Hydrogenispora ethanolica: one gene and its partner. The protein of the gene in region 2 interacts with the protein of the main gene of each other region in a pairwise test. Links are inferred from orthologs where the notes say so. Each region holds a gene or a part of one and is shown on either strand. Other genes may lie near its edges.

Region 1 (11,511 bases), on a different replicon or contig from region 2:
TATCTTTGTCGCCCCGGCATTTCTCTTCTTTTTCGTCTTTATGGCCCTGCCGATGGTCGGGTCTTTGCTGTATAGTTTCACCAATTGGAACGGGCTGGCGCCCTTTTATAAGTTTGTTCAGTTCCGTAATTATGTGGAGATTTTCACGGAAGATGTCCGCTTTAAAGATGCGACCCTTTTTACGCTCAATTTCTCAGTGATAATGGTGATCCTGCAAAATTGTCTGGCGCTTTTGATCGCCAATTTGATAGCGAATTTGAAGGGCACCCGGAAGCTGTTCCGTACGGTTTTTTTCCTTCCCAATATGATTAGCGCGATCGTCGGCGCTTATATGCTAAAGTTTCTCTTCTTAAAGGTATTTCCCAATCTCGGGCAGCATTTTAGCTGGGTCGGGTTTCTCAATCAACCCTGGATGGCCGATCCTTTCTTCGCGTTCTGGGCCATTGTCCTGGTATCATTATGGGTAGGTCTCGGTTATATCATCATTATCTATCTGGCGGCATTGGGAACGGTCCCGCAAGAATTGGAGGACCAAGTACAACTCGATGGTCCCAATCCATTTCAGAAATTCATCAAAGTAACCTTCCCGATGATCATGCCGGCGGTCACGATCTGCACTTTTGTAACGATTAATAATTCCTTTAAGGCTTTTGATTTGATTTTCGGATTGACCAATGGCGGTCCGGGTTGGTCCACCGCTTCGATCAGCTTGAACCTTTATTACGATGCCTTCAGTACCACTATGCGGATGGGTTATAGCTGCGCCAAGGCGATCGTTCTGTTCATCATGATCCTGGCGGTATCATTGCTGCAAATTACGTTGATGAAGAAGCGGGAGGTGGAGCTATGAGCGTCGTTAAAACGCCAAACTGGCGCCGCCTTTTTGAGTCGGGGCCACTCTTCTTAAAAGGTTCCTTTACCGCTAGCCGGATCGGCAGTTTTCTTTTTTTATCCTTCACCGGCCTGTTGGTTCTTTTCCCTTTGCTCATGGCCCTACTGAACTCCTTCAAAACCACGGCCGAAATGAATCAGGCGGTGATGGCCCTGCCGCGAACGTTCAACTTCAACAACTATGTCACCGCTTTCCAATCCATGCGCTTCTTGCATTCGGCCTTGAATACCTTTGTGATCACCGTTTGCAGCACCTTTGGGATCGTCCTCTTCAGTTCGATGGCCGGGTACAAGCTCTCCCGGACCAAAACGGTGCTTAGCAATGTGATCTTTTTTCTCATTATCTCATCGATGATGATCCCGTTTTCCGTCATCATGATTCCGTTGGTCAAAGTCTCCGCCCAATTGCATATCCTCAATAAAATCTGGGGCGTGATCCTGGTGTACATCGGGGTGGGGATCAACATGCCCATCTTCCTCTATCATGGTTTTGTGAAGACGATTCCTCAGGAGGTAGAAGAGGCGGCGTTGATCGATGGGGCCAGCTACTGGCAGTCGTTTCGAAAAATTATCTTTCCCATGCTTCAGCCGATCAATATCACAGTGGCTTTGCTGCAGATTATTTGGATTTGGAATGATTTTATGCTGCCGCTGGTGTTTATCTCCAATCAGAACAACTATACCTTGATCCTGTCGACCCAGTCGTTTTATACACTCTACAGCACTTCTTGGGAGCTGATTCTGGCCGGGAACTTTATGGCGGTCATTCCGGTGATCGTCGTCTATCTGATCTTTCAAAAAAATATTCAGGAAGGTATCGCTACGGGAGCATTGAAGGGTTAGGGCGATTAGCGCGGACTCCGAGACGTTTTCTCGGGGACCGGGGATTGAAGATAGTATATTTCAGGTGAAACACGGCCAAGTCCGAGGCATGACGCTGCGGACGGGCCGTTTCTTTTTGAAGGGTTGCCGGATTTTCCCGGACGCTCGTCCGGAAAAATCCGGCAACCTCTCCGAAGCAAAGGGCCGGTTTTCCGCTCTTTCGGGAATGCTATCCAAAGACTGAGTAATGAAAGATCTGGACGAAAGGCGTGAAGGATGGAAGAAGAGCTTTACAAGCCGGCTGAACGATGGGATGAGCGCGGCGCGGCCGGAGCATTTCGTTTCACACTCCCTGAAAATTGGGGAATAATAATGGCGCTTGGATTTTTACTCTCAAGAATCCATGACGCAAGAAAGATCTAAAAATTGGTTGCATAAATCAGTGAAGTGAGTTAAAATTATTATCAGGTAATAATAAATTGTTTAGGATGATCATGTCTAGCAACCCTAAAATCATGAAAAAAAACGAACGCCATCGCAAGCTTCTGGATGCGATCCGTCAAAATCCCTTCATCACCGATGAGGAACTGGCGGAGATTCTCCAGGTGAGTATTCCGACGGTCCGTTTGGACCGCATGGAGTTGGCCATTCCCGAAGTTCGCAAACGTACCAGGGAGATGGCTTCCCAATTCTTTGGGGTCTCGCAATCGCTGGCGAATCGGGAAATTGTCGGCGAATTGATCGAGATCGAGCCCGGAAAGAAGGGGTTATCCTTTCTCGATACCGATCGCTCCATGTGCCTTGAGAAATGCAATATCGTGAGAGGCCATATTATTTTTGCCATGGCCAACACCCTTGCCAACGCGGTGGCTGCGGCCCAGGTGGCTGTCACCGGCAAGGCGGAGCTGGATTTCTTGCGGACCGTCCGCGCCGGGGAAAAGCTGATTGCCAAGGCCCAAATCTTGGAGAAAAGAGGACATCGCTTCTTCATTGAAGTGATCGTCCGCTGTAAAGAAGAGATTGTCTGCAAAGGGACTTTCGTGATTCATGGCATGTCGTTGGAAATGGCCCATTATTTGAAACTATTAAAAGACGAAGACTAGGAGGAGTACAATGAAAGAAATTGGAATCTCTTCGATCGGAGCCGCGGTTCCCGAAAAACTGTTGACCAACGCCGATTTGGAAAAAATGGTCGATACCACCGACGAGTGGATAACCACCCGCACTGGAATCCGGGAACGGCATATCCTGCGGCCGGAAGAAAATATTTATGAAATTGTGACCAAAGCTGCCCGGATGGCCTGTGATACCATTGAGTTGGACCCGGATAAGCTGGATTTTATTGTTTCCTCTACCCTTACTCCGGATCGCTTCAGTCCGGCCCAAGCCTGTGAGGTCGCGCGCGAACTCGGGGCCAACCATGGTTTTTGTTTCGATCTGAATGCCGCATGCTCCGGCTTTGTTTTTGGATTGGCAATGGCCGAAAGCCTTCTCAAATCCCGAAATGATCTCAGCTACGGACTGGTTACAGCAGGCGAACAGCTCTCCAGGGTTACGGACTATTCGGATCGTTCCAGTTGCGTGCTTTTTGGTGATGGCGCCACTGCCGCGGTGGTCACCAGCGATCGCCCCCAACATTTGCTGCTCTGTACCGAACTCGGCTCCGATCCCTCGATGTCCCAAGAAGTAGTGATTGGCGGAATCAACGATTTGCTGCAGGACCGGCGTTCCAATTATTATTTTCGCCAGAACGGCAAAGTGGTCTTTAAATTTGCGGTAAGCAAAATCAAAGAACTGTTGGAGACGGTGCCGGCTAAAGTAGGGATTAAGCCGGAACAGATTAAATACGTGATTCCACACCAGGCCAATCAAAGGATTATCGCGGCCGGTAAAGATTTTTCCATTGGCGATATCGAGTTCATCAGCAATATCGAAAAATACGGGAACACTTCTTCGGCATCGATCGGTTTGGCCTTGCACGAAAATTGGCACCGGTTCCAGAAAGGCGATTATGTGATGTTGATAGCCTTCGGCGGCGGACTCAGTTGGGGAGCTGCTTTGATCCAGTGGTAACCTCGGTTCCGATTCTTTCGTTGCTGAGATTCGAGCGAAGTGAAAATTTGTTAAACCATCCTCTATTCATGCCGATATTATGGTATGGATAGAAGGGTGGTTTAATATTGACAATGGATTCAGCGAACATTGATTTTTATCAGAGACTTTTTGAATTGGAGAATGTTTTTGATGGAGAGCTTGATTTTGCTCATCTATCCAAGAACATTTTGAACACGGTAATCCGAGAAACCGCAGCGGTATCGGGTATCGTGTATTGGATCGAAACGGTTCCCAACGAACTGAAGATCAAAACGATCAGCGGCATTCCGACGACCCATATCAATGGAGTCACCAAAGTGTTGCGCCAGCCCGACGGGGTTCTTGAAAGAACCGTCAGGACTCCAGAGGCTTTAATACTGAATGGCTTGCATGAATCGCTTCCCGATGCTCCGGAATTAAAAGGAATGGCGGAATTTTATCGCAGCCTGATGATGATTCCGCTCAGCGTCCAGAGCAAACTGCTCGGATTGATCATCCTTTTTAAAGATCAGGATGCTTTTACCCAAAACCAGTTTGCGGTGTTAAATGCGTTCGCTCCCCGGATAGCCGTGCATCTGGATAACGCGCGTCTCTATCAGGTGACCAAGGAGACGGCACTTGAGAATGCGCGCTTGTACGTGAATCTTTCCAAACTCTATCAGCATGCGACCACCGATCCGCTGACCGGCTTATACAACCGCAACTTTTTGATGCAGCGCATTCGGGAAGAGATCAAAAAGGCCCGGCGCTTTAAGCAACCGTTATCCATTCTCTTTGTCGATTTGGACTATTTTAAGTCCGTCAACGAACAATACGGTCATCAGGTCGGCGATCAGTTATTGACCGAATTTGGTGATTTCATCAAAAAATCGGTCCGGGAATATGATGTCGCTTGCCGCTTTGGCGGCGAGGAATTTGTTATTTTACTCCCTCAAACTCCAGCCGAGAATGCGATGATATTGGCGGAACGTTTGCGGGGAAACATTGTCAAACGACGGTTTTGCGCCGACAAACAGTTAGCCATTACCGCCAGTTTTGGAGTCCATGGGCTCTCCGAAACATCCGATCATTCCAAACTGCTCGATGACGAGCAGCTTCTGTTAGAGATCGAAAACCTAATTGGCGGAGCTGACGAGGCTTTGTATCGGGCTAAAAACGATGGGCGAAACAAGGTGATCCTACACCAAGAACTCGCATGATTCGTCAAAAACCAGTCCAAACTTCCATTATTCTGGAAAGGATAATTCCGGATAGTCGTCGAATAATAATTAATGAGGTGTAGTTGTTGTTTCTAGATTATGCAAAAATCTTTTTGAAATCGGGACAAGGCGGTTCCGGAGCAGTCAGTTTTCGGCGTGAAAAGTATGTTTCCCGCGGCGGTCCCGATGGAGGGGATGGCGGACGCGGCGGTCATATCATATTCGTAGTGGATAGCAATCTGTCGACACTCAGCGATTTTCGGTATCAGCATCATTTCAAGGCCGGCAATGGCGGCAACGGAGAGGCGGTCAACCGGTTCGGAAAAGATGGCGAAGATTTGCGAATTCCCGTTCCAGTCGGAACGATCATTCGAGATGCGGAATCCAAAGCGTTGATTGCGGATTTGACGACTCCCGGAGCTGAATTTGTAATCTTGCGGGGCGGTCGTGGCGGACGTGGTAATTCTCACTTTGCAACTCCGACCCGCCAGACGCCGCGCTTCTCGGAAAAAGGGGAGCTGGGCTCGGAGTTATGGGTGGAGTTGGAGTTGAAGCTCATTGCCGATGTTGGGTTAATCGGTTTTCCCAATGCCGGGAAATCGACGCTGATCTCCAAAATTTCGGCGGCTCGCCCGAAAATCGCCGACTATCCGTTTACCACCCTCACACCCAATCTGGGGGTGGTGGACTATAAGGGACGGAGCTTTGTGGCGGTTGATATTCCCGGTCTGATCGAAGGCGCTCATCAAGGAGTTGGCCTAGGCCATCAGTTTTTACGCCATGTGGAGCGAACGCGATTGCTGATCCAGCTGGTGGATCTCTCGGGCTTTTCAGGGCGCGATCCCTATCAGGATTATCTGCAGATCAACCAGGAGCTGGAATTGTACAATCCCGATTTGGCGCACCGGCCGCAGTTGGTTGTCGCCAATAAAATGGATCTGCCGGAAGCCCGCGCCAATTTTGAAGAATTTCAAGCGAAACTGGCGCCGGTTCCCGTATACTCCCTGTCTGGAGCCACCGGAGCCGGAATCGACGAGCTACTGAATATGATCATTCAGAAGTTGGACGAACTGCCGAAAGCAGCGGCGGTTCCTCTCCCGGAACCGCTGACCCCTCTTCAACCCGCGGGTGAAACATCCGAGATCCAAGTGCTGAGGGATGGGTCCGTCTATATCGTTGAAAACGCCGCTTTAACCAAGCGAATCGCCCGTTTCGACCTGGAAAACGACGAGTCGGTCCGCAGCATGCAAAAGTTGTTAAAGCGATGGGGCGTCGAGGAAGCCTTGGTGAACGCCGGAGTCAAAGAAGGTGATCTGGTTCGGATTGGCGATTTTGAGTTTACGTATTCCGGTGAAGATTAAAACGGGAGGGTGAAACGGTGCTTTGTTTGGAGTGTGGGAATTGTCGAAGAGGTGAGGCGATCTATTATTGTACCGCCCGAAACGAATTTATCGTCACCGAAACGGCGGTTGTCCGCGAAAGACCCAACAGTTCATGGCGCAAAGGCGATCCCAGCTATGAAAACCACCGTCGCCAAATTCGTAAAGACAAAATCGGTTAAACAATGGGTGAAGCTTCCGGCTTCACTTTTTTTTAGCGTTCTTCGCCAAAATATGCTATAATTTTGGCTAATATCGGCAAGCCCACCGTAGACCGGGCGAGCCGACGGAACTACATTTTCGAAGAAAGAGTTGATATTCTTCCATATCGTGCAAAGGTAAAGAGAGAGAGGGCTAAAGTTTTGTTAACGAGCAAGCAGCGGAGTATCTTACGAAGCATGGGAAATGAATTGGAACCGATCCTCATTGTCGGAAAAGGCGGCATTACCGCCAATACCATCGAGCAGCTGGATCAAGCTCTTTCTGCCCGCGAACTGGTGAAGGGCAGAGTGCTCCCGCATACCGAGTGGGATACCCGGGAGACCGCTTCGGAACTGGCGGAGGCGACTGGCGCCGACGTGGTGCAGGTTATCGGCAGGAATATTCTTTTTTATCGTCCGCCGGAGACGGGCCGTTCCCCCAGGATCGACCTTTCCGGGGAGGGATGAAAGTGGATTATTTGGGCCGTTTACAGCAAGCACGGCGGATCGTGGTGAAGGTCGGTACCAGCACTTTAACCCATGCCAGCGGTAAGCTCAATCTGAACCGCATGGAACAGTTGGTGCGCCAATTGGCCGATCTGCAAAATCAGGGCAAAGAAGTGGTTTTGGTAACCTCCGGAGCCGTCGGGGCCGGTCTGGGCCGCCTGGGCCTCAACGAACGCCCATCCTCCATTATTGAGCGGCAGGCAATGGCGGCCATTGGCCAAGGCTTGTTGATGCAGGTTTACGAGAAACTCTTCTCCGAATACGGACCGATCGTGGCGCAGGTTCTATTGACCCGTAATGACATCAGCGATCGAAAACGCTACCTGAACGCCAGGAATACGATTCTGGCGTTGCTGCAATACCGGGCCATCCCGATCATCAACGAGAACGACACGGTGGCCACTGAGGAACTGAAGATCGGCGAGAACGACGCGCTCTCGGCTTTAGTGGCCGGATTGATCGAAGCCGATTTGTTGATCCTCCTTTCGGATGTGGATGGTTTATTCACCGCCGATCCACGCAAAGACCATTCGGCCACACTCATTCCGGTAGTGGTCGAGATTGACCAGCATATCCGGGCGATGGCCGGCGGAGCCGGCAGCTCGTGGGGGACCGGAGGAATGGTTACCAAAATTGAGGCCGCCCAGATGGCGACGGCCGCCGGGACCTCCATGGTATTAATGAATGGCAACGAACCTTCCAGAATTCAGCGGATATTCAACGGAGAACCGGTGGGGACGGCCTTTTTAAGCTCCCATAATGTGGTTTCCAGCCGCAAACGGTGGATCGCGTATGGCCCCCAAGTCAATGGCGCGGTCGTGGTGGATGCCGGCGCGGAACGGGCCTTGCTCCGCCAGGGGAAGAGTCTGTTACCTTCGGGAATTTCCGAACTGCACGGCGAGTTTGAGGAAGGGGATATGATTCAAGTCGTCAATTCCGAAGGAATGGAGCTCGGACGGGGTTTGACCAATTATGGCATGGAACATCTGCAGAAGATTATGGGCAAAAAAAGCATTGAAATCGAAATGATTCTGGGGTTTAAAACTGCCGATGAGGTGATTCACCGGGATAATCTGGTGATTACGGCTTTAAACTAGGGGGTATCGCAATGGAGATCGCGGAGTATGTCGCGGAAATCGGAAGGCGGGCTAAGCAGACCGCGCCCATCCTGGCCCGGTTATCTTCTACCTGTAAGAATCAACTATTGATCAAGATGGCCGATTATCTCGTCGCTGAAAGCGAAGCGATTCTGGCCGCGAACCGGCAAGATGTCGAACAAGGCAAGTCGAAAGGGCTTTCGGCCGCGTTAATCGACCGTCTGACGTTGACTCCCCAGCGAATTCAAGGCATGGCCGAAGGACTGCGGACGCTGGTCAGCCTGGAAGATCCCATCGGGAAGGTCACCGGGATGTGGAAACGTCCCAATGGGTTGGAGATCGGCCAGCAACGGGTGCCTCTCGGCGTGGTGGGAATCATTTACGAGGCGCGGCCGAACGTGACGGTGGATGCCGCGGGACTGACGTTGAAGACGGGAAACGCCGTGATCCTGAAAGGCGGTTCCGAAGCTTTGCATTCCAATCAGGCGCTGGTGGGAACGCTCCGGAAAGCCTTGGCCGATTTGGAGCTGCCTGAGGATGCGGTTATTTTGGTGGAGCGGACTGAGCGGGAAGCGGCCACGGCGCTGATGAAGTTGAATCAGTATTTAGATGTGCTCATTCCGCGCGGCGGTTCCGGACTGATCCGGGCGGTGGTCGAAAACTCCACGGTTCCGGTTATCGAGACCGGTGTCGGGAACTGTCATACCTATATTGACGGCGACGCCGAACTGGAGATGGCCCGTAGGATTGCCTTTAACGCCAAGGTGCATCGTCCGGGCGTCTGCAATGCCATGGAGACGCTGTTAGTCCAGCGGGACATTGCTCCGCGCATCTTGCCGCTGCTCGCCGAGGATTACCAGAAAGCGGGGGTTGAGCTACGGGGCTGCCCTGAGACTTGCCGGCTCATTGCGGCGCGGCCGGCCACGGAAGAGGATTGGGCCACCGAGTACCTGGATCTGATCCTGGCAGTCAAAATCGTGGCCGATGTCCACGAGGCGATCGCGCATATCAACCGCTACGGGACCCGGCACTCCGAGTGCATCGTCACGACCAGTTACGCCAAGGCCCGCTTGTTTTTGGCCGAGATTGACGCGGCCGCGGTTTATGTGAATGCTTCGACACGGTTCACTGATGGTTTTGAATTCGGCTTTGGCGCGGAGATCGGCATCAGCACGCAGAAGCTACATGCCCGGGGACCGATGGGTCTGGAGGCATTGACGACCATTAAGTATATTATTTACGGCGACGGTCAGATTCGGAAATGAATGACGCTTGAGCCGGCATTTTAGGGTCTTGATCAATCTCGGCATGGAGTTGACACAAAGATGATGTTTGGAATGATGGGCGGCACATTTGATCCGATTCACTTCGGCCACCTGGTTCTGGCGGAGAAGGCCCGGGAAGCTTATCATCTTGAGAAGGTACTTTTCGTTCCGGCGGCAATTCCGCCTCATAAGATCGGCGAGGTGTCCACCTCGGCTGCAAACCGCTTGAAAATGGTGGAATTGGCCATTGCCGACCATCCGAATTTTGAAGCTTCCGGCGTCGAGTTGGAAAGAACCGGTCCGTCCTATTCGATCGATACCGTCCGTCAACTCAAGCAAAGCCATCCTGGAATGGAAGCGGCCCTGATCATGGGTTTTGACTCATTGCTGGAGCTTCACTCCTGGAAAGATTATCAATCGATACTGGAGGAAGCCCGGATCATCACCGCCTTCCGCCCGGGGTATCCGATTCTGAAAAAAGGGGATGACTGGCCGGCCTTCCTGCACCCTTTCAGAGAGCGGATTCTCTTTTTGGAAGCGCCGTTGCTCGATATTTCCTCGACTTGGTTGAGAGTGGAGCTAATGTACGAACGGTCGATCCGTTACCTGGTGCCGGATCCAGTACTGGAGTACATCGCGGAAAAGCGAATTTACCGGGATTTTTAAAATTGGCGTCACCGCTGGTATAGTCAGATTTTTTTGACGCACAATATTAACGGTAAAGGGCTGAAGTTGAACCGTTCGCTGGTTTCCTGACTCGAAAAACTGAGTTTTGATGCTCGAATGCTCCGGCAACTTAAAACTCGGGTTAAACAACTGAATCAGAACCGATGATGCCGGGGCCATAAACAGTCAACATATAAACGGTACTGGCTAGCGCGATTTAGGACTGAGCCCTCACGTCCTTACGGATGAAAGAGAGGTGAAAAAGTTGACCAAGACCTTATATGTCGGAAATTTGCCCTGGTCGGCCACAAAAGAAGATTTGGCATCCTTTTTTGCAGATCAGGCTCAGGTCAAATCGAGCCGGATTATTACCGATCCGGCCAATGGTCGTTCTCGAGGCTTCGGGTTTATCGAGGTCGAAGATGAAGACGTCGACCGGGTGATTGAGGCAATGAACGGTAAAGACATGGGCGGTCGGGAGATCATCGTTAACGAGGCCAAACCGCGCCAAGCCAAAATGTAAAAAATATTCCGTCTACAGCAGGGTGCGCAATGCATCCTGTTTTTTATTTTGTCCGAAAGCTTCCTGGTTTCGATTGGCCCGTGGAACGGCAACAGAAATTACTGCGATTTTTGTTAAAAATGCCGTGAGGTAGAGGAAAAGACCGAAAGAGATTGAATTAGTGTTTATTTCCCCAATATTCGAAAGGAGAGTTGTGGATGCCGTTTGTGCAATTAAAGTTGGCCAAAGGACAGGTCACCGACCTGCAACGAACCGAGATTGCCGCCGGGTTGACCGAATTGATCGGCACGGTAATGGGCCGGGAGAAAAGGCTGACCACCATCATCATTGAGGAGATCCCCACCGAACAATGGCTGATTGGCGGTTCCGCCGCGAAGGCCGGCGCGGTATCTTTCGTCAATATAAAAATATCGAAAGGCACCAGCAATCCGGAGGAGATGGCCCGGATGATGCGGGCCACCAAGGAATTGATGGTGAGGGTCCTCGGAAATCAGGAGGAAGCCAATTATTTTATCATTGACGAGCTGAATCCCGACGCCTGGGGTTTGGACGGCATCTCCATGACCGAACGCCGGAGCAGGCCGCGCTGAGCAAAGCCGAGTCAACCTACTCTATGATAAGGAGGGTCGTTGATGGAGAAAATACGTTTGGGCCGTACTGGCTTGACGGTCAGCCGGAGTGGTTTTGGGGCTATTCCCATCCAGCGGATTTCCTTTGGCGCTGCCGCTCATTTGTTGCGCAAGGCCTTTCGGAACGGCATCAATTTTTTTGATACCGCCCGGGCTTATACGGATAGCGAGGCCAAGATCGGCGAAGCGCTGGGGGATGTCCGGAAAGAGATCATCATTGCCACCAAAACGCCGATCGG
Region 2 (11,489 bases):
CCGGACCGGCTGGTTGAACCCTTCGATGCTCCGGATCGTCGAACGCTTGCCGGACGGCATGAAGATGACCTCATCCCCGGTCCGGATCACCCCGGTCTCGACGGTTCCGGCGAAGATGCGCCGGTCGTCGCCGCCGGCGGTGAACTTATAGATGTCCTGCACCGGAAAACGGAATGGCTGTTCCGCTTGGTCCTTCTCTTTCCGGAAGCCGTCCATCAGCTCCAAAACGCTGGGCCCCTGGTACCAAGGAAGGTTAGCCGAGCGGAAGGCCAGATTGTCGCCGTCCCGGGCGGAGATCGGCACAAAGGCTTGGGGCTCGACGCCGATCTGCGCCAGGAACGCGGCGAACTCCGCCACGACTTGGTCATAGACGGTCTGGCTATAATGGACCAGATCCATCTTATTCACCAGGACCACAATCTGTTTGACGCCCAGCATCGACAGCATGAAGCCGTGGCGGCGCGAATTCTCGCGGATGCCCTCCTTGGCGTCGATCACTAATAGCGCGGCCTCCGCCCGGGCGGCGCCGCTGATCATGTTCTTTAAAAACTCGATGTGCCCCGGCGCGTCAATGATGATATAATGCCGTTTGGCGGTTTTAAAGAAACAGCGGGCGGTGTCGATGGTAATCCCCTGGGCCTGCTCATCCTTGAGGGCATCGAGCAGGAAAGCGTACTCAAACGGTTTGGCGTTCCGCTCACAATTGAGCCGGACCTGCTCCAGCTTGCCTTCGGGGAGCGAGCCCGTATCCGCCAGCATCCGGCCGATGACCGTGCTTTTGCCGTGGTCGACATGGCCGACGATCACGATATTCATCTGCTCTTGTTGATTGTCCATCACATATAACCATCCCGTCTCAGAGTCTCCAGGCTGCCGCCGTCTTCCTTGTCCTGCTCGCGCCCGGAACGCTCGGCGATGTTGGCAAATTTGCCGCTGCGCAGTTCGGCGATGATCTCGGACACGTTCCGGGCATCCGAATCCACCGGTTTGGTGCACGGATAGCAACCCAGGGAACGATAGCGTTTCCCGTTCCCCTGGTCGAAATAAAGCGAGGTGACGGGGATCCGTTCCCGCTCGATATACTCCCAGATATTCAGCTCGGTCCAGTCCAATAAGGGATGGATCCGCAGATGGGTACCGGGCGCGAAATCGGTTTTGAACTGGTTCCACAGCTCCGGCGGCTGGTCTCCGACATCCCATTCGTTCTGACGGTCGCGCGGCGAGAAATAGCGTTCCTTGGAGCGGCTGCCCTCTTCATCGGCCCGCACCCCCACGATGACTCCGGTATACGGTTCATGGTTCGTATCCTCCCGGTACTGCCGGCTCTCATGGTCGAACCGGCGGCGCGGCCATTCGCCGGATAGAGTTCTTTTTAAGGCCTCGCTCTTCAAATTCTTGCAGCAGGCGATCCGGTCTGTTCTCCCGTCGGGATAGGTCTCATGGGCGGCGATGGCCGCTTCGTTCTGGCCGACGATCATCTGCAGTCCCCATTCGGCGGCCAGCCGGTCACGGTAGGCGATCATCTCCGGGATCTTGAAGGAAGTATCGATATGGACCAGCGGGAACGGCACATGACCGAAGAATGCTTTCCGCGCCAGCCACAATAGCACCGTGCTGTCCTTGCCGATCGACCACAGCATGCACAGGCTTTTGAATTCGCGGTATGCTTCCCGCAAAATGTAGACGCTCTGATTTTCCAGTTTTTCGAGTTGATTCATGTTTCCCTCACCCGTTCCAATCTGCCGTTCCGGTAATGCAAGCCGCACTCCTTATGCTCCGGAGCCTCCCACCACCAACGGCCGGCCCGCAGGTCTTCGCCGGCGGCGATGGCCCGGGTGCACGGCGCGCAGCCGATGCTGGGGTAATTCCGGTCATGCAACGGATTGTAAGGCACCTGATGATCCCGGAGATATTGCCAGACCTCCTCGGTAGTCCAGTTGGCCAAAGGATTCAACTTGAGCAACTGGTGGGCCTCATCCCACTCGATCGTTTGCGTGGCGGTCCGGGTCACCGCTTGTTCGCGGCGCAGCCCGGTGATCCAGACATCCAGCGTCCCCAAGACCCGTTGCAACGGCTGAAGCTTTCGTACCTGACAACATTGCTGGCGGAGTTCGATACTTTCATAAAACAGATCGGGCCCATGTTCCCGGACCAGCGCTTCCAACTCCGCGCTATCCGGGGCGTAGATCTCATAATGAAAATGATAACGGCGCATGGTCGCCTGAATGGTCGCATAGGTCTCCTGAGGCAGCCGTCCGGTATCCAGGACAAAAATGCGGGCCGCCGGATCGATGGCCAGCAGCATATCGGTTAACACTTGATCTTCCGCGCCCAGGCTGGAAGCCAAGGCAATCCGGCTACCGTAGCGGGCCGTCATCTCCCGCAACAATTCCGGCGCCGGATAATCCCCATAGCGGGACTGTATTTCGGACAGTTCCATCTGCATGTTCAGCCTCTCCCTTCGGAGTCAGCCGAGATTCGCCCGGTATTGCAAATCTCTTCGCCCAACGGCTCAGACTCCTTTTTCGACGATAATTCGATAAACCTCGCCTTCCGGCGTGACCTTGATAATCTTGTGCCCTTCCTCCTTGAGGCTGCGCGGCACATTCAACATGGCGTCGCCCTCATCCAGGACCACTTCCAAGCGCTCGCCCGCCGCCAGCTCTTCCAGGGCCAATTTGGTCTTGACGAAATTCAACGGGCAGACTACCCCGTGGAGATCGATGCTTTTTTTCACTTCACTCATTTAAAAGATCCTCCTTCACCTTATCCGGCCCGATCCGGTCGATCATATGGCCGAAACGTTCCCGTTTTCTGCCGTGTTGCCGGTAGTATTCGACCACCTTGTCGACCAGCCGGTACAGCTCCGCCTCATCCTCGATCAATGTCCGCAGCTTGGTAGCCAGCCGGGGAGTCTTGCCCATGGTGCCGCCGATCCATACGATATATCCTTGTTTGGCCGCGAACCAGGCGTCCGTGGGGCAATTGGCCGTACAAATGCTGCAATAGATACATTTTGTCTCATCCAAACGGTACTCGCCGTCCTGTTGATAGATGGCCCCCGCCGGGCAGCTATTGACGCAGAGATCGCAGCCCGTACAGCGCTCGCTCTGCCAGGCCGGCAGAATGCCGCCCATGATGCCCAGATCGTTCTCAGTGGCTTTGGCGCAATTATGGGGGCACCCGGTGACCGCCATCTTGAATTTATGCGGTGTATCCTGCCGGAAATATTTTTCGTCCAAAGAACGGGCCACGGTTTTGGTGTCAATCGTCCCCCAGCGGCAAGTGGAGCTGCCGGGGCAAGCCACCACGATCCGGATCCGCGGGCCGCAAGCGCCCATGGCGATCCCCGCCTTTTCGAGCTCAAGCCGGGCCGCTTCCAGCTTGGAATAGTGGACGAAATGAATCTCAATTCCCTGGCGGGTCGAAAGATGGATCTGGCCCCGGCCGTAGGCGGCGGCAACCTCGGCCACTTTTTGCAGCTGCGCGGCGCTGAAATCGCCGCCGACCGCATGCAGGCGCATGGCGAAGTATTCCTTTTGTTTCTGCTGAATCATACCGACCTTTTTCAAGGCAGCCAGATCGAAATCCGGTGTACTCATGCCGGTTCCTCCTCCGTGAATTCGATGACAATCTCCGATACTTCCCTTGAGCGGACCCGATAGGCTTTGATCGCCGGCTCGGCGGCCATGAAGGAAACGATCAGGTACACCAGATCCGGATCGTTCAGCAGCCGCAAATCTTCCTCCGACAAGCGCGCCGGCGAGGAAGGATGGCTATGGTATACCGCGATCAGCCGCAATCCCTGAGCCCGGCTCGCCTTGACCGCCCGGAACTGTTCCTCGGGAATGAATGAAAAATGTTCCGGGCTATGATCGGCGTTGGTCATCGGGAGCAACGCCTTCACCGTTTCATCTTGACCCGCCAGATAGCCGCAAGCCTCATTGGGAAGTTCCCGGCGCGTCTGCGCGATCAGCTGTTCTTTGATGGCAACCGGGATTCTAAGCATGAGCGTTGCGCCTCAATTCACAAACCGGCTGTTCGTAGTCGACCAGCCCGGTAACTGTCGGATGTTCGCCACAGATGGGGCAGTCGGGGTTGCGGCGAAGGTTCACGGTACGAAACTGCATATCGAGCGCATCGAACATCAGGATCCTGTCGGTGAGCAGCTTTCCCTTGCCAATGATGTATCGCAAGGCTTCGGCGGCCTGGATCGTGCCCAGCATGCCGGCGACCGCTCCCAGGATGCCCGCTTCGCTGCAGGTGGGAACGGCTCCCTTGGGAGGCGGTGAGTCGAAGACGCAACGATAACAGGTGTGACCCGGGACATAGGTCATGGTCTGGCCGTTAAAGCGCAAGATGCCGCCGTGGGAAAACGGTTTCTGATACAACACGCAGGCGTCATTGATTAAAAATTTGGCCGGAAAATTGTCGGTGCCATCGATGATGAAATCGTACCCGGCGATGATTTCGCCGATGTTATCCGCAAAAACCCGGGTCTGATAGGTTTTAACCCGGACATCGGGATTGATGGCTTCGAGCTTGTTCCGGGCCGACTCCACCTTGGGGCGGTTTAAGTCGGCGCTGAAATGAATGATCTGCCGTTGCAAATTGGAAAGATCCACCGTATCGCCATCCACCAAGCCGATGGTGCCAACGCCGGCCGCGGCCAGATAAAGGGCGGCCGGCGAGCCCAATCCTCCTGCCCCGATAATCAACACTTTTGACCGCAAGATTTTTTCCTGGCCCACCCCGCCGACATCTTTCAGGATGATATGCCTGCTATAGCGTTCAATTTGACTCTCTGTAAAATTCATGCGCTACTCCTTTGCCAATGCTTGATCAAAGTCGTTTATGATGTCACGAAGGCTCTCGATCCCTACCGATATCCGGACCAAATCCGGATAAACTCCCGCCGCTTCCTGTTCCGCTGCTGAACAATTATGATAAATGGTCGAGGCCGGATGGATGATCAGTGTTTTGGCGTCGCCCACATTGGCGAGGCATTTTACCATTTTTAAACGGTTGATCATCCGGAAGCAGCGTTCCCGGGTACCCAAGCGAAGGGTAATCAGCCCGCCGTACCCTCCGTGGAATTGTGCCGCAGCCACGGCATGATCGGGATGCCCGGGTAAACCGGGATAATTCACGGATACTACCTGCGGCTGGGCTTGAAAGTATTCCACCAGCCCAACCGCGTTGGTACAGTGCTTCGACATTCGCAATGCCAAAGTTTCCAGCCCCAGGTTTTGCAGGTAGGCATTGAACGGCGACAGGCAACTGCCGGTGTTCTGGAGAACCTGCCGTCTGGCCCGGGCCAAAAAAGCATATTCCCCGGCCTGCTTGGTCAAGGCCGCCACCGCCCCGGTCCGGCAATGCCGCCAATCAAAATTCCCGAGGTCCACCAGGATCCCGCCGATGGTATTCCCGCTGCCTGAGATATACTTGGAGGTCGAGTGAATCACCAGATCAACCCCGAAGCGCTTGGCCGCGAAAAGATACGGCGTACTCAAGGTACTGTCGACCACCAGCGGCACGCCTTGCTCTCTGGCGACGGCCGCAATCGCTCCGATATCCGGGATGTCCAATTTAGGGTTGCCGATCGTCTCCAGGAACACCAGCTTGGTCCGGGGAGAAATGGCCCGGCGGTAGGCCTCGGTAGCGGTGGATTCGACATAAACCACCTTGATACCGGAGTTTCCAAAGATCTCGTTGAACAATTGAAAGGTCCCGCCGAACAGACTCTTCCCGGAGACAATCTCATCCCCCGCTTGAGCCAGCGTATAAACGGCCGTGGCGATCGCGGCCATTCCCGAAGCGGTGGCGATAGCGCCCAATCCGTTTTCCAAAGCATTGACCCGGTTTTCAAAGGCGGTCACCGTCGGATTAGCGATTCGTGAATAAATATGGCCGAATTTCCGGCCTTGAAAGGCCGCCTCCAGATCTTCGGCGCTGTCATACGCAAACGCGGCCGATTCATAGATAGGCAGCGCCGTGGCGCCGGTCCCCTTGTCTTGATCAAAGCCGCTATGAATGGACCTCGTTTCAAAATCCCATGTGTTTGCCATCTCGCTGCTCCTTCATTGACAACATTCCCAGGCCGCGGCACCGCCGCCCATAAAGTACAGGAATTCCACCTGGTCGCCCTCTTGCAACCGGGTCGTTTCATAATCCGACCGCCGCAGAATGTTTCCGTTCAATTCCACCGAGACCATCTCCGGCATCTCGACTTTTTTGACCTTCAGCAGCTCACTGATGGTTCCCTGCTCCAGTCGGATTTCTTCGCTGTTCCCATTGATTGTCAGTTGCATGTCGCTCATCCTTTGCTTGTTTTGATATGATAATGATTCGTTGCTGATACGGGATACATTTCAAATCACATAATTCTCGACAAAGACCTTGAGGTTTTTTAATCCGACAAAAACCTCGTCACCCTCAGCCAGCCTCAGCTCGGTGAAGCGCTCCTTGGTCAGTTCCGCTTCGATCAGGCTGTTATCGTCGGCCCGCTTCAATTCCAACCGAACCACCGGGCCGATGGCCCGGATATGGGCGACCCGCGCTTTGATGCTTTGATTATCCTCACTGTGGCGTTCAATCGCCAGTTCGTGGGGGCGGACATAGGCAATGGCCGATTGCGCCGCGGCATCCCGGTGCTCCGGCGCGACGAACTCACTGGCACCGATCCGGACCTTCCCTCGGTCGAGCCGGCCGCGGAAAAGATTGACGTTGCCCAGGAACTGGTAGACAAAGGAGTTAACGGGATGGTCATAGACCGCTTCGGGTGTACCGATCTGCTCGATCCGGCCCTCGTTCATCACCACGATGCGATCCGCCACCTCCAGCGCCTCCTCCTGGTCGTGCGTCACAAAAATGCTGGTCACATGGATCTCGTCATGCAAATGACGAATCCAATGCCGCAACTCTTTGCGCACCTTGGCATCCAGCGCGCCGAACGGTTCATCCAACAGCATTACTTTCGGCTCCACCGCCAGCGCCCTAGCCAAAGCAATCCGCTGCCGCTGGCCGCCGGAGAGTTGCGCGGGATAGCGATTGCCCAGCCGGTCCATTTGAACCAGTTTCAAAAGCTCATTGACTTTGGCGTTGATCGCTTCACGCGAAGGGCGGGAACGGGCTGGCCGCACCCGTAGTCCGAACGCAACATTCTCAAAGACCGTCATATGCCGGAATAGCGCATAATGCTGAAAAACGAAACCGACTTTCCGGTCCTGGACCCGCTGGGCAGTAGCGTCTTCTCCTTCAAAAAAGACCGTCCCCCCATCCGGAGTCTCCAACCCGGCGATGATCCGCAGCAACGTAGTCTTGCCGGATCCGGACGGGCCGAGCAAAGCCACCAACTCGCCGGTGGGAATCTCCAAATCGACATGGTTTAAAGCCGTGAAACTGCCAAATTGTTTATCGATATCCCGAATGACGATACTCATCTTTTATGCCTCCCGCTCCACCGGATTCTGCAGTTCCGGCCGTTGATGCTGCTGTTTCCATTCCACCAGCGATTTGACGGCCAGGGTAACCAAGGCCAGTAGCGCCAGCAGTGAAGCCACCGCGAAGGCGGCGGTGAAGTTATACTCGTTATACAGAATCTCCACTTGCAACGGGATCGTATTGGTCATGCCGCGAATGTGGCCGGAAACAACCGAAACGGCGCCGAATTCTCCCATTGCCCGGGCGTTACAAAGAATTACGCCGTAGAGCAGGCCCCATTTTACATTCGGAAGAGTTACCTTGAAGAAGGTTTGCCAGCCGTTGGCGCCGAGCACCAGGGCCGCCTCTTCCTCTTCTTTGCCCTGGCTCTGCATCAGCGGGATCAACTCTCTGGCAACGAAAGGAAATGTCACCAGGACCGTCGCCAGCACGATTCCGGGCACCGCGAAAATGATTTTCAGATTATGCGCAAACAGCCATGGCCCCAGCCAACCGTTTAGACCGAAGAGCAAGACGTAAATTAAACCCGAGATCACCGGCGAAATAGCGAATGGCAAATCAATGAGCGAAATTAAAAAGCTTTTGCCGAAAAAATCGAACTTGGCGATGGCCCAGGAAGCCGCCAGGCCGAAGACCAGATTGAGCGGCACCGCGATCGCCGCCGTCAATAACGTCAGCCGGATCGCCGCGAAGGTATCCGGTTCGGCCAGCGCTTTCAGATACGTTTGAAATCCTTTCTCCAGCGCCTGACCGAAGATGGCGAAGAGCGGGATGATAATAAAAAAGCCGATGTATAAGAGGGCCATGACGATGAGAAGCCAGCGAACTTGGAACGGCTCACTGATGGGGGCGTCCGGCCGGGCCGTCACCACCGTCGTTTTACTTTCCAGAGACAAGGTTCACCCACCTTTCAGGCTGCAAGTTGTTTCTTGCCGCTCCACCATTGCAATAAGTTGATCAAGAGCAGTAAAACAAAAGAAATACCCAGGATCACCACGGCCACCGCCGCCGCGCCGGCATAATCAAACTGTTCCAGCTTGGTGACGATCACCAGCGGCGCGATCTCGGTACGCATTGGCATGTTGCCGGAGATGAAAACGACCGATCCGTATTCCCCCAGTGCGCGGGCGAAAGCGAGCGCCAGGCCCGTCAGCCAGCTCGGCCAAAGGGCCGGAAAGATGACCCGGGTGAAGGTTTGCCAGCGGTTCGCGCCCAGGCTGACGGCAGCTTCTTCGACCTCTTTCTCCAAATCCTGCAGTACCGGCTGGACGGTTCGGACCACAAACGGCAGCCCGATGAAGGTCAGGGCGACCATCACCCCCAAAGGGGTGTAAGCGACTTTGATGCCCAATGGTTCCAGAAAACGGCCGATCCAGCCATTCGCCGAGTAAATGGTGGTCAGTGCGATGCCAGCCACCGCAGTGGGCATGGCAAACGGTAGATCGACAATGGCATCCACCAGTTTCCGTCCGGGGAATCGATAGCGCGTCAACACCCAGGCCAGCAGCAGACCGAAGATACCATTGATCAAAGCACCGCCAAAAGAGGCCAACAGGCTCAACCGGTAAGATGCCACCACCCGCGGCGCGAGCACCGTCTGCCAAAATTGTGGCCAGCTCAACGTCGCAGCCCGCAAAAACAGCATCGCCAGTGGAATCAAGAGGATCAGACTCATGTACAATACGGTAAACCCGAGCGCCGGGCCGAAGCCCGGCAGGATACTGCGTTGCTTCCGATTCAATCCCATCACATCCGCTATGTTCAATGCTGGTAAATCTGGTCAAAGACGCCGCCGTCGACAAAATGAGTCTTTTGCGCTTTCTGCCAACCGCCGAAGACCGAGTCGATGGTGAACAATTTCACCTTGGCGAAATGATCATACTTGGCGGCCACCGTTCTGAGGCGCGGCCGGTAATAGTTTCGCGCGGCGATCTCTTGGCCTTCCTTGGTATACCAGTATTTCAGGTAAGCCTCGGCCACCTTGCGGGTACCGTGCTTATCGGCGAATTTATCAACCACGGCTACCGACGGCTCCGCCAGAATGCTTAGGGATGGGACTACAATCTCGAATTTGTCCTTGCCAAGCTCATGAATGGCCAGGAACGCTTCGTTCTCCCAGGCTAACAAAATATCCCCCAGCCCACGCTGGACAAAAGTGTTAGTAGCGCCGCGCGCTCCCGAATCCAGCACCGGCACGTTTTTAAAAAGCTGAGTCACAAACTCTTTGGCCTTCTCCTCTTTACCACGGTTCTTTTTTAAAGCGTAACCCCAGGCCGCCAAGTAATTCCAACGGGCGCCCCCCGAAGTTTTCGGATTCGGCGTAATCACCTGCACGCCCGGTTTCACCAGATCGGACCAGTCTTTGATGCTTTTGGGATTCCCCTTGCGAACCAGAAAGACAATGGTCGAGGTATAAGGGGCGCTATTATCCGGCAATCGTTTCAACCAGTTTTTCGCGAGCAATTGGCCGTTCTCATACAATGCGTCGACATCGTACGCCAGAGCCAACGTCACAACGTCAGCCTCCAACCCGTCAATCACCGACCGGGACTGGGCGCCCGATCCGCCGTGCGATTGCTTGACGGTCACTGTCTGGCCGGTCTTTGCCTTCCAATACTTGGCAAACGCGGCATTGTATTCCTGATACAACTCACGGGTCGGATCATACGATACATTCAGCAACGTGACCTCCCCCGCCGCCCAGGCCATCGGCAGGAGCGACATTCCTAACACCACTACAAACCCCAGAAACAAGACCAGTTTTTTAACCACCGCTAAAACCTCCTTCAGCTTTCGTTTTATTTTTTTGAGTGCAATCTCTCATGATGAATTTTATTATTCTTATCAAAATACTAGGTATTTGATTTAAAAAAATAGGCCGTCTTTCCGCCAATTCACTCTATCCTATGCAGAAGGAATGTCTTTAATTCCAAGAGGTTTAGTAAGATATTTTTTATCTTACTTTACCAACATGGGAAAGTCAATACTCGCCAGGGAATTTTTATAAAAAGTTGTCACAAAGTTCTCATCAAATCAGCTGACAAAACTCCGCATCTCTCCACTCTCTTGTAACATAACAAACAAGCCATTCTCATCAGCATCAGACCACCTGCTCTTGCAATCTCTCAAAATAATATAAAATAAAACCGCGGATCGCCTGCCGCGGTCAATGCAATGATTCGGTTATCCATAACATAAAGCGAGCAAGCGGAATTTCTCGCTCTCCGTCGGCAATCGGGGCGCCTCAGATAAAACTCCGGCGGATGATTTCCGCCAAATCCTGCTGCACCGGGTTCCGCAATGTGTTCCCAATGTTCTTGGCCCGGATCGCAATGGCCGAGAACCGGTCGATCTCCGCTTCACTGATCCATTCTCGTTCTCCCAACAACTCTTTGAGCATGGCTTGAAATGAATCCAGATCGGCGAAACCCGTCCGGCGAAGCGCTTCCTCCACTCGTTCCCGGCAACTTGCGGCCACGAAACGCAGGTACTCCGACATCAATAGGCCGTTAGCGCGGCCGTGGTCGATATCCCGGAAATAAGTCAATGAATACCCCATGGCATGCAGGGCCGTGGTTCCGGTGTGGGCGATCACCATTCCCGCCAGCATCGAAGCATACAGCAGCTGTTCGCGGACGGTCCAGGAGATCTCCTCCCCCCGCAATAGCGGCAGGCAGGCACCGCTAATTCGCAGACTCTCCGCAGCCAGCAGATTGCTGAGCGCGATTGCCCGCTTGGCGAGACAGCCTTCCAGCGCGTGGGAAAGCGCGTCCAGCGCAGTGTTGACGGTCACCCGCAGTGGCAGGCTCAAGGTGTAAGTTGCATCCAAAAAGGCCAGCCGCGGAAAGATTGCTTCGCTGGCAATACTGGTCTTGGTCTGCAGCCGGTCATTGGTCAAAATTGCGTACTGGGTCACTTCACTGCCGGTTCCGGCGGTGGTCGGAACCGCGACCATCGGCAAAGCCGGATTTTCGAAGATGCCCGCGAACAGCTCCGCATCATCAAGATCGTTCGCGGCCAGTAAGGCGATGGCCTTGGCCGCATCT

The links.
Region 1: the proteins of EDC14_RS18695 (region 2) and EDC14_RS17000 interact in binary tests that used the Escherichia coli proteins (3 or more experiments, as listed by UniProt). The link is inferred for Hydrogenispora ethanolica from one-to-one orthologs.

What each region holds. Positions count from the first base shown.
Region 1 is NZ_SLUN01000022.1:79,561-91,071, reverse strand. Bases 7,328-10,327 are described here. They hold EDC14_RS17000 (glutamate-5-semialdehyde dehydrogenase), read left to right. Parts: upstream 7,328-8,200; coding sequence 8,201-9,454; downstream 9,455-10,327. Other genes in these bases: nadD (nicotinate-nucleotide adenylyltransferase), read left to right, coding at 9,515-10,120; proB (glutamate 5-kinase), read left to right, coding at 7,328-8,189. In the rest of the region: EDC14_RS17045 (carbohydrate ABC transporter permease), read left to right, coding at 1-850; EDC14_RS17040 (carbohydrate ABC transporter permease), read left to right, coding at 847-1,734; EDC14_RS26850 (hypothetical protein), read left to right, coding at 1,990-2,136; transcription factor FapR, read left to right, coding at 2,208-2,816; EDC14_RS17030 (beta-ketoacyl-ACP synthase III), read left to right, coding at 2,827-3,786; EDC14_RS17025 (sensor domain-containing diguanylate cyclase), read left to right, coding at 3,900-5,006; GTPase ObgE, read left to right, coding at 5,090-6,367; EDC14_RS17010 (YhbY family RNA-binding protein), read left to right, coding at 6,748-7,053; more of proB, read left to right, coding at 7,056-7,327; EDC14_RS16990 (RNA recognition motif domain-containing protein), read left to right, coding at 10,386-10,643; EDC14_RS16985 (tautomerase family protein), read left to right, coding at 10,841-11,233; EDC14_RS16980 (aldo/keto reductase), read left to right, coding at 11,276-11,511. UniProt on the Escherichia coli protein: Catalyzes the NADPH-dependent reduction of L-glutamate 5-phosphate into L-glutamate 5-semialdehyde and phosphate. The product spontaneously undergoes cyclization to form 1-pyrroline-5-carboxylate.
Region 2 is NZ_SLUN01000027.1:10,196-21,684, reverse strand. The notes cover bases 5,408-8,385. They hold EDC14_RS18695 (sulfate/molybdate ABC transporter ATP-binding protein), read right to left. Parts: upstream 7,443-8,385; coding sequence 6,372-7,442; downstream 5,408-6,371. Other genes in these bases: cysT (sulfate ABC transporter permease subunit CysT), read right to left, coding at 8,354-8,385; cysW (sulfate ABC transporter permease subunit CysW), read right to left, coding at 7,446-8,339; thiS (sulfur carrier protein ThiS), read right to left, coding at 6,081-6,311; EDC14_RS18705 (O-acetylhomoserine aminocarboxypropyltransferase/cysteine synthase family protein), read right to left, coding at 5,408-6,068. In the rest of the region: EDC14_RS18740 (GTP-binding protein), read right to left, coding at 1-837; sulfate adenylyltransferase subunit CysD, read right to left, coding at 837-1,718; EDC14_RS18730 (phosphoadenylyl-sulfate reductase), read right to left, coding at 1,715-2,446; EDC14_RS18725 (sulfurtransferase TusA family protein), read right to left, coding at 2,513-2,746; EDC14_RS18720 (4Fe-4S binding protein), read right to left, coding at 2,739-3,602; EDC14_RS18715 (M67 family metallopeptidase), read right to left, coding at 3,599-4,009; EDC14_RS18710 (HesA/MoeB/ThiF family protein), read right to left, coding at 4,002-4,817; more of EDC14_RS18705, read right to left, coding at 4,821-5,407; more of cysT, read right to left, coding at 8,386-9,184; EDC14_RS18680 (sulfate ABC transporter substrate-binding protein), read right to left, coding at 9,205-10,167; EDC14_RS18675 (iron-containing alcohol dehydrogenase family protein), read right to left, coding at 10,688-11,489. UniProt on the Escherichia coli protein: Part of the ABC transporter complex CysAWTP involved in sulfate/thiosulfate import. Responsible for energy coupling to the transport system.